One region of the Bradyrhizobium sp. 604_D8_N2_3 genome, then DNA from elsewhere that is predicted to be linked to it. Evidence: riboswitches for the same ligand, from Rfam matches in the RefSeq annotation. Region 1 holds a riboswitch; the other holds the start of a gene.

Region 1 (5,608 bases):
TCGACCCTGTTGCTGCTGTTTGGGGCAGCGCCCGCGGCCTTCGGCCTTGCGTTCGGACTGTTGTTCCAGGGCATCTTCTTCGAGCCGCCCGATCTGCCGCAATTCGGCATGAACGTCACCACGCTGCTGGTGCCGCTGTTCGGGATCCAGGCGATCGCCGCGCGGATCATTGCCCGCAACACCGCCTATGTCGATCTCAGGTATCGCCAGGCGCTGGCGCTGTCGACCACGTATCAGGCCGGCGTCATCGCCTGGGTTGCGTTCTGGGCGCTCTATGGCTCGGGCTTCGGTGCGACCAACCTCGTCAACATCGCGACCTTCGCGGCCTCCTACGCGCTCGTCATCGTGATCGAGCCGCTGGCCGACCTCGGTGTGCTGGCGCTGGCGAAGTCGCTGCGCGGCGTCACCGCGCCCGGCCTCGTTACCCCGCGTTTGCATAACGCGGCTTGAGAGACAAGCGAACGGGCGGCCGTGATGGCCGCCCTTCGCACTCACGATGCTGACACTCTCCCTGATAGGCATCGGTTGCGGCGATCCCGAGCAGCTCACGCGCGCCGCCGTTCAAGCCATCAACGCGGCCGATCTCATCCTGATCCCGCGCAAGGGGACGGCGAAGTCCGATCTCGCAGATCTCAGGCGGACGATCTGCGCGGATGTACTCACCAATCCAACGACGCGCATTGCCGAGTTCGATCTTCCTGTGCGCGATGCCGGTGAAGCGGACTATCACAAGGGCGTGGACGACTGGCACGATGCCGTGGCCGCGGCGTGGTCGCGGACGATCGCCAGCCATCTCGAAGGTAAAGGCAAGGTCGCGCTGCTGATCTGGGGCGATCCCTCGCTGTACGATTCCTCGCTGCGCATTGCGCGGCGGCTCGATCCCTTGCCTGATATCGAGGTCGTGCCGGGCATCACCTCGATCCAGGCGCTGTGCGCGGCGCATGCGCTGCCGCTCAACGACATCGGCGAGCCCTTCCTGGTCACGACGGGGCGCCGCTTGCGCGAAGGCGGCTGGCCGCAGGGCGTCGATACCGTGGTGGTGATGCTCGACGGCGGCACGGCTTTCCAGTCGCTCGATCCAGCCGGGCTGCACATCTGGTGGGGCGCCTATCTCGGTATGCACGATCAGATCGTCATGTCGGGCGTTCTGGCCGAGATCGGCCCGCGCATCGTCGCCGCGCGACAGGATGCGCGCGAGCGGCACGGATGGATCATGGACAGCTACATTCTCAAGCGCAGGCCGTAAGCGAGGCAGCATGCTCCCCGAATGGGTCACCCGGAAATGCCCCGAGGTCTCCGCTGTCCATCGCGAGGCGGCGCTCGCGCGTCAGGCGCAACTCACAAAACCGGCCGGCGCGCTCGGCCGGCTGGAGCAGCTTGCGGTCGAGCTTGCGGGCCTGCAGGCGACCGAGCAACCGCGCGCTGCGCGAGTGCCGATCATCGTCTTCGCCGGCGATCACGGCATCGTCGCGCAGGGCGTGTCGGCCTATCCGCAAGGAGTGACCATCGCGATGATGGCGAATTTTGCCTCGGGCGGTGCCGCGATCTCGGTGCTGGCGCGTGAGCTTGGCTCAGGCCTGGAGGTCGTCGACGCCGGCACGCTGGCACAGGAGGAGATGGCAGGAATCGTCACCGACAAGCCGCGCAGCGGCACGCGCGACTTCAGCGTGGAAGCAGCGCTCACCCCCACGGAGCTGGCATTCGCCTTCGAAGCCGGTCAGCGCGCAGTCGCGCGCGCGGCAGCCGGCAGGCCCGATCTCCTGATCTTCGGCGAGATGGGCATCGGCAATACCACGACGTCGGCGGCGATTGCGGCGAGCCTGCTCGGCATCAGTGCCGAGGAGATCGCGGGCAGCGGTACCGGCGTCGACGCGGCCGGCCGCGCGCACAAGGCGGGTGTGATCGATGCGGCGATTGCGCATCACGGCATTGCGGGCGCTTCGCCGGAAAAAATCCTGTGCGCCGTCGGCGGCCTCGAAATCGCGGCGATTTGCGGCGCCATCATTGCGGCTGCGCAAGCCCGCGTTCCCGTGTTGATCGATGGCTTCATCGTATCGGTGGCGGCGCTGGCGGCGGTACGGCTGAACCCGTCGTGCCAGCCATTCCTGCTGCCGTCGCATCAATCGGCGGAGCAGGGGCATCGGCTGGTGTTGCGTGCGCTGAACGTGCAGCCGTTGATCAGCCTCGATCTCAGGCTCGGCGAAGGATCGGGTGCGGCCATCGCGCTGCCGCTGGTGCGGCTCGCGTGCAGCCTTCACAACGGCATGGCGACCTTCGCGCAGGCCAATGTGCCGGATCGCCCGGCCTGACCCGGCTCAAGCCGCGCGCTGATTGACCGCGACGACGCGCCAGCCGGTGGCGAGCCGGTCGATCCGGGTCAGTGACAACGGATCGATCACGAAGCGCAGGGCCGCTTGTGGTGTCAGATCCAGCGCAATGCAGAGCGCGGCGCGGATGGTGCCGGAGTGAACGACGAGCGTTGCCGAGCCGGCGCCGATTTGCGAGAGACCCAGCCGGACGCGCACGACCTGATCCTCAAAACTTTCGCCGCCCGGCGGCCGCCCGTGCGCCGGATCGCTCCAGAACTGCGCATAGGTCTCGCCGCCGGTCGCCGCGAGCTCGTCATGCCGCCGGCCGGTCCAGTCGCCAAAATCCTGCTCACTTAATTCGGGCACCAACGCGGGTTCGAGTCCCAGCGCGCGCGCCGTCTCAACCGTACGTCGCGCCGGGCTCGCCAAGCTCGCAGCATCTGGCGGAAGCCTCTGCCGCAACGCCTCCAGTTGCACGCGATCGCCGAGATCGGCGGGCGCGTCGGCCGCATGGATCGTCCCTTTGACGCCGTCGACGGGCGCATGCCGTATCAGCCAGAGGAAGGTCTCGCCTTCCATACCTATCTCCAAGGAAGTTGGTCGCGGTGGTAATAACGTCGCACCGGCACATTGACTCTGTCTTGTCGGTAATCCTAGATGGCTTTGACGGTTTCCCCGAGTGGGGATGAAAAGGGAATGCGGTGCGGGGATTTTGTCCCCAATGCCGCGGCTGCCCCCGCAACTGTAAGCGGCGAATCTTGCGTCACGAGCCACTGGGTATCTCGGTCCCGGGAAGGCGATGCAAGGTACTGACCCGCGAGCCAGGAGACCTGCCGTCAGCCGTGGTCACACGCGAAGATGTCGGTCGGGGAGTACAGACATTCGGCTTCATCGGAAGGCTCAAAGGCCGGAGGTGGGACCTGGTTCGCTGTGACGTGCCACTGACGTCATACCGAGGTCCCGAACTGTGTCTTCCATTCGTCTTGTACGACCGCGTTGCTTCCTGCTCGCTTCCGCCGCGCTTACTTCATTTGCAGTCGCCGATCTGCCCGCAGCGCTGGCGCAGCAGGCCCGCGAGCCGCTGCCGCCGGTCGAGGTGTCGCCCGCCCAATCCCGCAAACCGGCAAAGCCGGCGGCCCGGGACGCGCAGAGCCCACGCCGCGCAGCATCGCGCAGGCCAGCGGCCGCATCGGCCGCGGCCAAGCCCGTCGTGCCGACCGCGGCGGCGCAGACGCCGCTCAACACCAATGTGGTTGCCGAGAGCGCCTCGCGCCTCGGCCTGACCGTGCAGGAGACCCCGCGACCGTCGAGGTCATCTCGGCCGAGACCATGCGGGAGCAGGGCTATCGCACCGTGTCGGAGGTTGCGCAGGGCGCGGTCGGTGTCACCTCCGGCGACAATCCGGCCGAGCCCGCGGCTTTCTCCATGCGTGGCTTCACCAACAGCCAGATCAACATGCTCTACAACGGCATCAAGATCGGTCCGCAGAACATGACCTCGCGGATCACGGATACGGCCAATCTCGCAGCCGTGGAATTTTTGAAAGGTCCGGCCTCGCTAATGTCGGGCGAAGGTGCCGCCGGTGGCGCAATCAACTTGATCACGAAGCAGCCACACACCGGGCCGATCCGGAATGACGCTGACTTCTCCTGGGATTCGCTCAACTCGTTCGGCGTCCATTACGGCTCGGGCGGCAGCACCAATTTGCAGGGGCTCGACTACCGCTTCGACATCAGCCGCGCCTCGCTCAATGGCTTTGCCGACGACACCAATACCAAGACGCTGGATGTGTCTGGCCAGCTCAATTACCGCATCTCCGACAGCCTCAAGATCTGGGGCGCGATCGAGTACCGGGAAGATCGCTCGAAGGCCTATTGGGGCGCACCGCTGGTACCGGTCGCCTTCAGCAGTTCGCATGCGACGAGCGGGATTGTTTCGGGCAATTACGTCTCGAACTTCAACAAAACGAATCTCGGTGCGATCACGATCGACGATCGTACCTTCAACACCAATTACAACGTTCTCGACAACCGCAACGTGGCACAAGAGGTGTGGCTGCGCGGCGGCTTCGAACTGAAGCTGGCGCCTGACCTGACGCTGAAGAGCCAAGCCTATGCCTATGGCGCGGAGCGTACCTGGTTCAACAACGAGATCGAGGCTTTCAATGCCAGTACGGGCCTGCCCAACTCGAACATGGTCGATCGCGAGCGCTTCTATGTTGCACATAGCCAACGCCTTGTCGGCAACATTACCGACCTGATTTGGGACGCTAATATCGCAGGCTTCGACAACCGCCTGGTCACGACACTTTCGTCCAGCTATCTCGATTTCGTCAGGCCAGGCGCGGCCAACTTCCCGGACGATTACGTCTCGCTCGTCAATCCCGACCGTGGCCTTTACGGCCTGCTCACGACGCAGCAGCAGACCGCGCGCATCGACAACGAGGCGCTGTCGTTCGAGGACCGGGTGAAGCTCACGCGAACCTTCGCGCTGGTCGGCGGCCTCCGCGTCGAGCATATCGGGCTTGACCGCAACTCGACCGACGCCGCCGGGCTGGAAAAGGCGAACTTCCCGTTCTCGAAGTCCTGGGTCCCGACGACGGGTCGCATTGGCTATACCTGGGACGCCGTTCCCGGCCTGACCTTCTTCAGTCAGTACGCGACCGGTGCTGACGTCTCAGCCAACAACATCTTCCTGCTTGGGCCAGCCCAGCCGCTCGACCTGACGACCTCGCGCACCTATGAGACGGGCGTCAAGCATCTGTTGTGGAACAACAGGGCGGAATGGTCGTTCTCGGCCTACGATATCGAGCGCAAGAACGTCTATGCGGCGGCTGGCGGCATGCAGCTCAACATCGCGGGACGGCAGGAGTCGAAGGGCGTCGAGCTCGCCGCGGCCGTACGCCCGATCGATCCCCTGCGGCTCTGGGGCAACATCGCCTATGTCGATGCACGCTATGCCGACTACAATTTTGCCGGTGGTTCGTTCTCCGGCAACACGCCGCCGAACGTGCCGCGTGTCGTGGCCAATGCCGGTGCGTCGTACCGGTTCTTCACGCCCTGGCCGGTGGAGCTCGGCATCACGGGCCGCTATGTCGGCGACCGCTACAACACCGATGCCAACGTCGTGACGATGAAGGCCTACACCGTCGCCGACGTCTACGCCTTCGTCGACATCCCGAAGACGGTGTTCAACGCGGTCGACCAGGCCCGTCTGGGCTTCCGCGTGCGCAACATCACCAACAAGCGCTACGCGATCTGGGGCGATCCGTTCTATCCCGACCAGATCCTGCTCGGTGC
Region 2 (5,608 bases), 1.7 Mb from region 1:
CATCGACGGCCAGCGCCGGGTGATGACGATCATGTTCTCCGACATGAGCGGCTTCACCTCGATGAGCGAGGGCATGACCCCGCGCGGCCTCGTCAAGGTGATGAACCACTATTTCACGGTGATGTCCGCGCCGATCCGGAGCCATCGCGGCGTCATCGATAAATATATCGGCGATGCCATCATGGCCTATTGGGGCCCTCCCTTCATTGAGGAGGACGAGCCGGCGCTATTCGCCTGCTACGCCGCCATCGACATGGCCGATGAGGTGCCGGCGTTGCAGAAGCAATTGCCTGACCTGCTCGGCATCCGCGCCATGCCAGGCCCTTGCGATCTGCGCATCGGGATTGCCACCGGCGAGGTCCTGACCGGCAGCATCGGCTCCGAGCTGATGATGAGCTTCACCGTGATGGGCGATGCCGTGAACCTCGCTTCGCGGCTCGAACTGGTCAACAAGATCTACGGCACGCGGATCCTGATCGCGCAGGCGACGGCGGACGCGATCGGCTCGAACCTCGAGCTGCGCGAGATCGATCGTCTGGCGGTGGCCGGCCAAAGCGCAACGCAGGCCATTTTCGAGGTGATGAGCAAGGCGCACGGGCTCAGCGTCCCGCAGGAGAGCCTGCGCGCGCGCTACGCCGAAGGCCTCGCCGCCTACCGCGCGCAACGCTTCGACGAGGCTCGCGCCGCGTTCAATGCAGCGCTCGAAGCCGTGCCCGGCGACGGTCCCTCGCGCACGCTGCTCGGCCGCATCGCGCAGTTCGAGGCCAATCCGCCGGACGCAGCTTGGGATGGTGCCTGGCGGCTGGAGCAGAAATAGCCGTTCTTGCTGGGCTTGCACCGCCCTTGCTGGAAAAAACGTTTCTACTGGATAACGATGTTCGCCGTGACCTATTTCTCAGGCTTAGGTTTGACGTCCCTTGTGGCGTTTGATGGGGACACGCCGATGACAGAACTTCATGACAGGCTGGAACGGTTCGAGACGCTCACCGCCGAATGCGAGCTGATTGCCAAGCTCGCCACCGACAGCACCAAGCGCGAGTTCTATCTGAGACTCTCGGAGCAGTACCGTCAGCTGGCGGTGGATATGCGGAAGGCGATCGCGACCAAGGCCGCGGCCTGACGCCACCTGCAATCCGTTCTTAATGTTTGGCGCGCATCCTTTGAGGATGCGAGCGTCGCGATCATGATTGCTCGCATTGGGAATGCCGAGGTCCGTTGCGGTGCAGCGCATCTCGCTGACGTCGCTTTGCCGCTCCTAACCAGGGCAATCCCATGCGCCTTCTCGCAGTCCTCATCTTCGCGCTCATGACGGCCGCCTGCAACCAGGAGCAGGACATCACCGGCTCGACCCCGGTCTGTGCGATGCGGAACTACAGCTCCTACAATCCCCGCGACATGAACCAGTGCGTTGCCGCCTGCAAGGCGTGCGACCACGGCAACACCGTCACCTGCACCACGTCATGCACCCTCAAGGGTGCCCACTGAGCGGCGGCGCTGGCTGGAGCTAGCGCTGAGGGTGCTCGGGCACCGGAACGATTCACATGGGTTAGTCATTGAAGCGGCAGGCAGGACGCGGAGTCCTATGGAATGGGTATGCTCGATCCCGGTCGGTTCCTGGTGTCGTGCTCGCATTGCGATGCATGGCCGATGGCGGCCAACGTCAAACGTTCGAGCTGGTCTTCGTCGCCGCACGAGGTCCGCTTCGTATGCCCGCGCTGTCGCCGCGAGGAGACCGCCATCATCTCGGCCTCCGGTGAGCTGACCCCGATCCGGCGCATCGACGCTCCGCTGCGCGACGTCACCGCGGCCTGGGCTCAGGCCCAGCGGCCAAGAGGTCGGGCGTAGCCCGCCCGTCACAGGACCAAGAGATCGGGCGTAGTCGGCTCTGCGCAACGCCTTGCGCGGTCCTTTTTTGGAACCCGGCCTACGCCGACGCGTTTCCGCTCCGACATCAACGCACCGAGGCCCTGCGAATGATCAGCGAGCATTTCGACACCCGCACCCGGATCAACATGAAGCTGGCGCTGGATCGGGTCTGCCGCAATCGCCCGGTCGGCGAGGACCATTGCTTTCGCAGGTCCGTTGCCGAGAACATCATCCGCTGCGCGCTCACAGGCCGCACCGGCATCGGCCAGCTCGTCGATGCCGGCGAGCGGGCGATGATCAGGACGCGTTCGGAGCGGGAGACGGCCTGATTGCGCCGGCTCAATCTCCGGTGCGGTGCTTTGCCCGTCATGCAACCGGCCGATTGACTCTCCGCTTGCCCGCCCCGTAGATTGGCCGGTGACGGTTCTCCTCACGGAGATCAAAAGGGAACGTGGTGCGAGGTTTTCCCGATACCGGGATATTCTCAACGCCACGGCTGCCCCCGCAACTGTAAGCGGTGAATCTTTCGTCATATGCCACTGGGAATCTCGGTCCTGGGAAGGCGACGTAAGGTAACGACCCGCGAGCCAGGAGACCTGCCGTCAGCCGTGGTCACACGCGAAGATGTCGGTCGGGGAGTACAGACATTAGCTTCACCGGAGCAATCGAACGCTCTGCCGTGAAACCTCGTTCGCTGTGACGTGCCACTGACGTCATACCGAGGTTACAAGAGTGTCCCGTATTGTCTTTGCCGCCAGGCGCTTCCGCGCCGGCGTTGTCGCGTTCGTTTCCCTGTATTCGCTCGATCTGTCCATTGCCCAGGCCCAGCAATCGGCATCGCCCGATCTGCTGCCGCCGGTCGAGGTCGCGCCGACCGAGCGTCCGGCCAAGCCGCAAGTCGCGCGGCCTGCGCCGGACAAGCCCGAGCGGCAGCGCGTCGCTCGGTTGCCGAAACCCGAGCTGGTGCCGGCGTCGCCCCCGGTTGCCGGGGTATCCGCGGCCAACCTGTTTCCGACGGTCGTCGTCAGTCCGACGGGCGTTGTCACTCCGACCAATCTGGTTGCGAGCTCGGTGACGGTTCTGACCGCCAGAGACATGGAGCGCGATCAGCGCCGGACCGCATCCGATGCGCTGAGCGCGGTTCCTGGCCTGAACCTCGTGCAGACCGGCGGTCCGGGCGGACAGACGTCGATCTTCATGCGCGGAACGAATTCCAACCACACCAAGGTCCTGATCGACGGCATCGATGTCAGCGATCCCGGCAACCCGAACCGTTCGTTTGATTTCGGCCAGTTGCTCACCTCCGACATTCAGCAGATCGAAGTCCTGCGCGGTCCGCAGGGCGGTCTCTACGGCGCAGACGCGCTGGGGGGCGTGATCTCCATCGTGACGAAGAAGGGCGACGGTCCCGCCCGCGCCACCGGCTCGGTCGAGGGAGGCTCGTTCGGAACGTTCAATCAAACTGCAAGTCTGAGCGGTTCACAGGACCACTTCAACTATGCCTTCAACGTCGCGCATTTCCACGCGAACGACGTGCCGGTGACACCGGTCGAATTGCTGCCGCCGGGGCAGAAGGCGATCGGCAACTATTACGACAACATGACCTATTCGACGAAGCTTGGCGCCGAATTGAGCGAAAACCTGACGCTCAACGGCGTCGCGCGGTATACTGACGCCACCCTGCGCTTTACCGGAGACACTTTCGATCCCGTCACATCCGCGAGCTTTCCCGCGGCCGCGCAAAGCACGCAGACGGTGCACCAGCTCTTCACGCGCGGGGAGGCGGTCTGGTCCGCTCTCGACGACCGGATGAAAAGCTATTTCGGCGTCAACTACACCAATCACTGGAACTACAACATCTCGCCCGGCAACGCGATGGCCACGATCACGACCGGCGACCGCGTCAAGTATGATTGGCACACCACGACCCAGCTCGCGCCCAACAACAATGTCATCATTGGTGCGGAGCATGAGACCGAAACACTGCAAACGGCGACGGTTTCGGCGCAAAACGTCAACAAGGCCGGATATATGGAGCTGCAGTCCCAGTTCCGGGATCGAGTCTTCTTCACGGCCAACGTCCGGCAGGACGACAACGAGCGGTTTGGAGAGCATCCGACCTTTCGTCTGGCGTCTGCCGTGATCGTGCCGGTCACGGATACGAAGTTCAAGGGAAGCTACGGCACGGGGTTCAAGGCGCCGACGCTTAACCAGCTTTACGTCAGCTTTCCCGCGTTCTTCTTCTTTGCAAATCCCAACCTCAGGCCCGAGGAAAGCGTCGGATTCGACGCCGGCTTCGAGCAACCCTTGTTTGGCGATCGCGTTCGCTTCGGGTCGGCCTACTTCCGCAACAACATCACGGACCTGATCCAGAGCACGTTCGATCCCCTGACGTTCACGAGCACCAACACCAATATCGGCAAGGCGATCACGGAGGGCACGGAGAGCTTCGTCGCGGCTGCGATCACGGACCGGCTTCGCGTTCGTGCCGACTACACTTTTACCCGCGCGGTGGATGCGACGGCGGGACTGGAGCTGCTGAGGCGTCCGAAGGAGAAGTGGAGCGCAAATGTCATCTGGAATCCGATCGACCCGCTCACATTGTCCGCAACCGTGTTGCACGTCGGGAGTTTCGTCGATGGTAACCGCGACTTCAGCATTCTGCGTCTGCTGGCTCCGGCCTACACTGTCGTCAACGTCGCAGCCGAATATCTGGTCACCGACCAGGTGAAGGTGTTCGGCCGGGTCGATAATCTCGCCAATGTGCACTATCAAAATCCGACTGGCTTTCTGCAGCCGGGACTGGGCGTCTATGGCGGCATTCGCCTGGCGAATTACGACGTCAGATAGCGAGAGAGAGAAGCCTCATGACGACGGCCGATCCGCTCATGGACCTGATCGCAAGCCAGCTTGCCGACGCTGAGGCCGGCTGGAGCGTCGGCACGTTCGGTGCCATTGCCGAGTTCACACGCGAGCCCGGTGAGGCCTTCGATATGGAGCAGTCGCGCAACGGGGGCAGCGTCGTGACGCAGAAGGGTGGGATGCGCGTTGTCTCCCACCCGGGCCTGCGCCTGATAGCATCGGAATCGCCGACCACGGAGAGCTGGAGCCACCGCATCGCATTGTGCCTTCCGCATGAAGCCAGCGCCATGAGTGGTCGTACCGTGCTGACCGAGCTCGGTCCGGATATCGAGGCGCTCCTGACGAGGGATCGCAGCGGCATCCTGTTCGACCTTGGCCTCGGAACGTTGCAGGTCGACGCCTGCATCCGCGTCAGCGATGCCGATGCCGTCGCCGCGCTCAGGAGCCGCACGGGCCAATCCGTGTTCGCGCCCGAAAGCGACGCCATGCGGATCATTCTGGCCGCCAATCCGCACCGCGTCTTCACCAGCCGTATCGGGCGCGCCGAGGTATTCCAGCCGATCCCGCCGCCGGGTGGGCGAAGCCCTGACGGCCCGCACACCCACGTCCTGCCAAAGCTGCTCGCGCATCGCCGCACCCATGCCGCCACCGAGCCGCTGCCTGAGTGGTGGATCCCCTGCGCGCATCTCTATCCGGCCCATCCGCTGCGCGATCAGCTCGGCCGCAAGCGCGCTTTTCGGCCGGATCATCACGCAGCCTTCCAGGCGCTGCTCGAACTCTATGGGCTGCCGGAGCTGACGGCGTGCAAGAGGGCCGTGGTCGAGGCGGTCGCGAAGGGGCGGGGACCTGAGATGGTGACGCTTCCGCCCGATCGCACGGC

Evidence for each region. Region 1 has a riboswitch for cobalamin ahead of AB7245_RS16115 (TonB-dependent receptor). Riboswitches for the same ligand answer to the same signal wherever they lie in the genome.
Region 2: it holds a riboswitch for cobalamin, as region 1 does, so the genes downstream of both, AB7245_RS24480 (TonB-dependent receptor domain-containing protein) here and AB7245_RS16115 (TonB-dependent receptor) in region 1, are expected to answer to the same signal.

What each region holds. Positions count from the first base shown of each region.
Region 1 is NZ_JBPWPM010000001.1:3,395,974-3,401,581, forward strand. It holds gene AB7245_RS16095 (energy-coupling factor ABC transporter permease) at 1-450, shown strand, start outside; gene cobF (precorrin-6A synthase (deacetylating)) at 497-1,246, shown strand; gene cobT (nicotinate-nucleotide--dimethylbenzimidazole phosphoribosyltransferase) at 1,257-2,309, shown strand; gene AB7245_RS16110 (histidine phosphatase family protein) at 2,316-2,888, opposite strand; cobalamin riboswitch at 2,960-3,161, shown strand; partial or broken gene AB7245_RS16115 (TonB-dependent receptor) at 3,277-5,608, shown strand, end outside.
Region 2 is NZ_JBPWPM010000001.1:5,144,202-5,149,809, reverse strand. It holds gene AB7245_RS24505 (adenylate/guanylate cyclase domain-containing protein) at 1-817, shown strand, start outside; gene AB7245_RS24500 (hypothetical protein) at 944-1,120, shown strand; gene AB7245_RS24495 (hypothetical protein) at 1,273-1,485, shown strand; gene AB7245_RS24490 (hypothetical protein) at 1,588-1,845, shown strand; gene AB7245_RS24485 (hypothetical protein) at 1,974-2,195, shown strand; cobalamin riboswitch at 2,271-2,484, shown strand; gene AB7245_RS24480 (TonB-dependent receptor domain-containing protein) at 2,599-4,716, shown strand; gene AB7245_RS24475 (DUF6925 family protein) at 4,734-5,608, shown strand, end outside.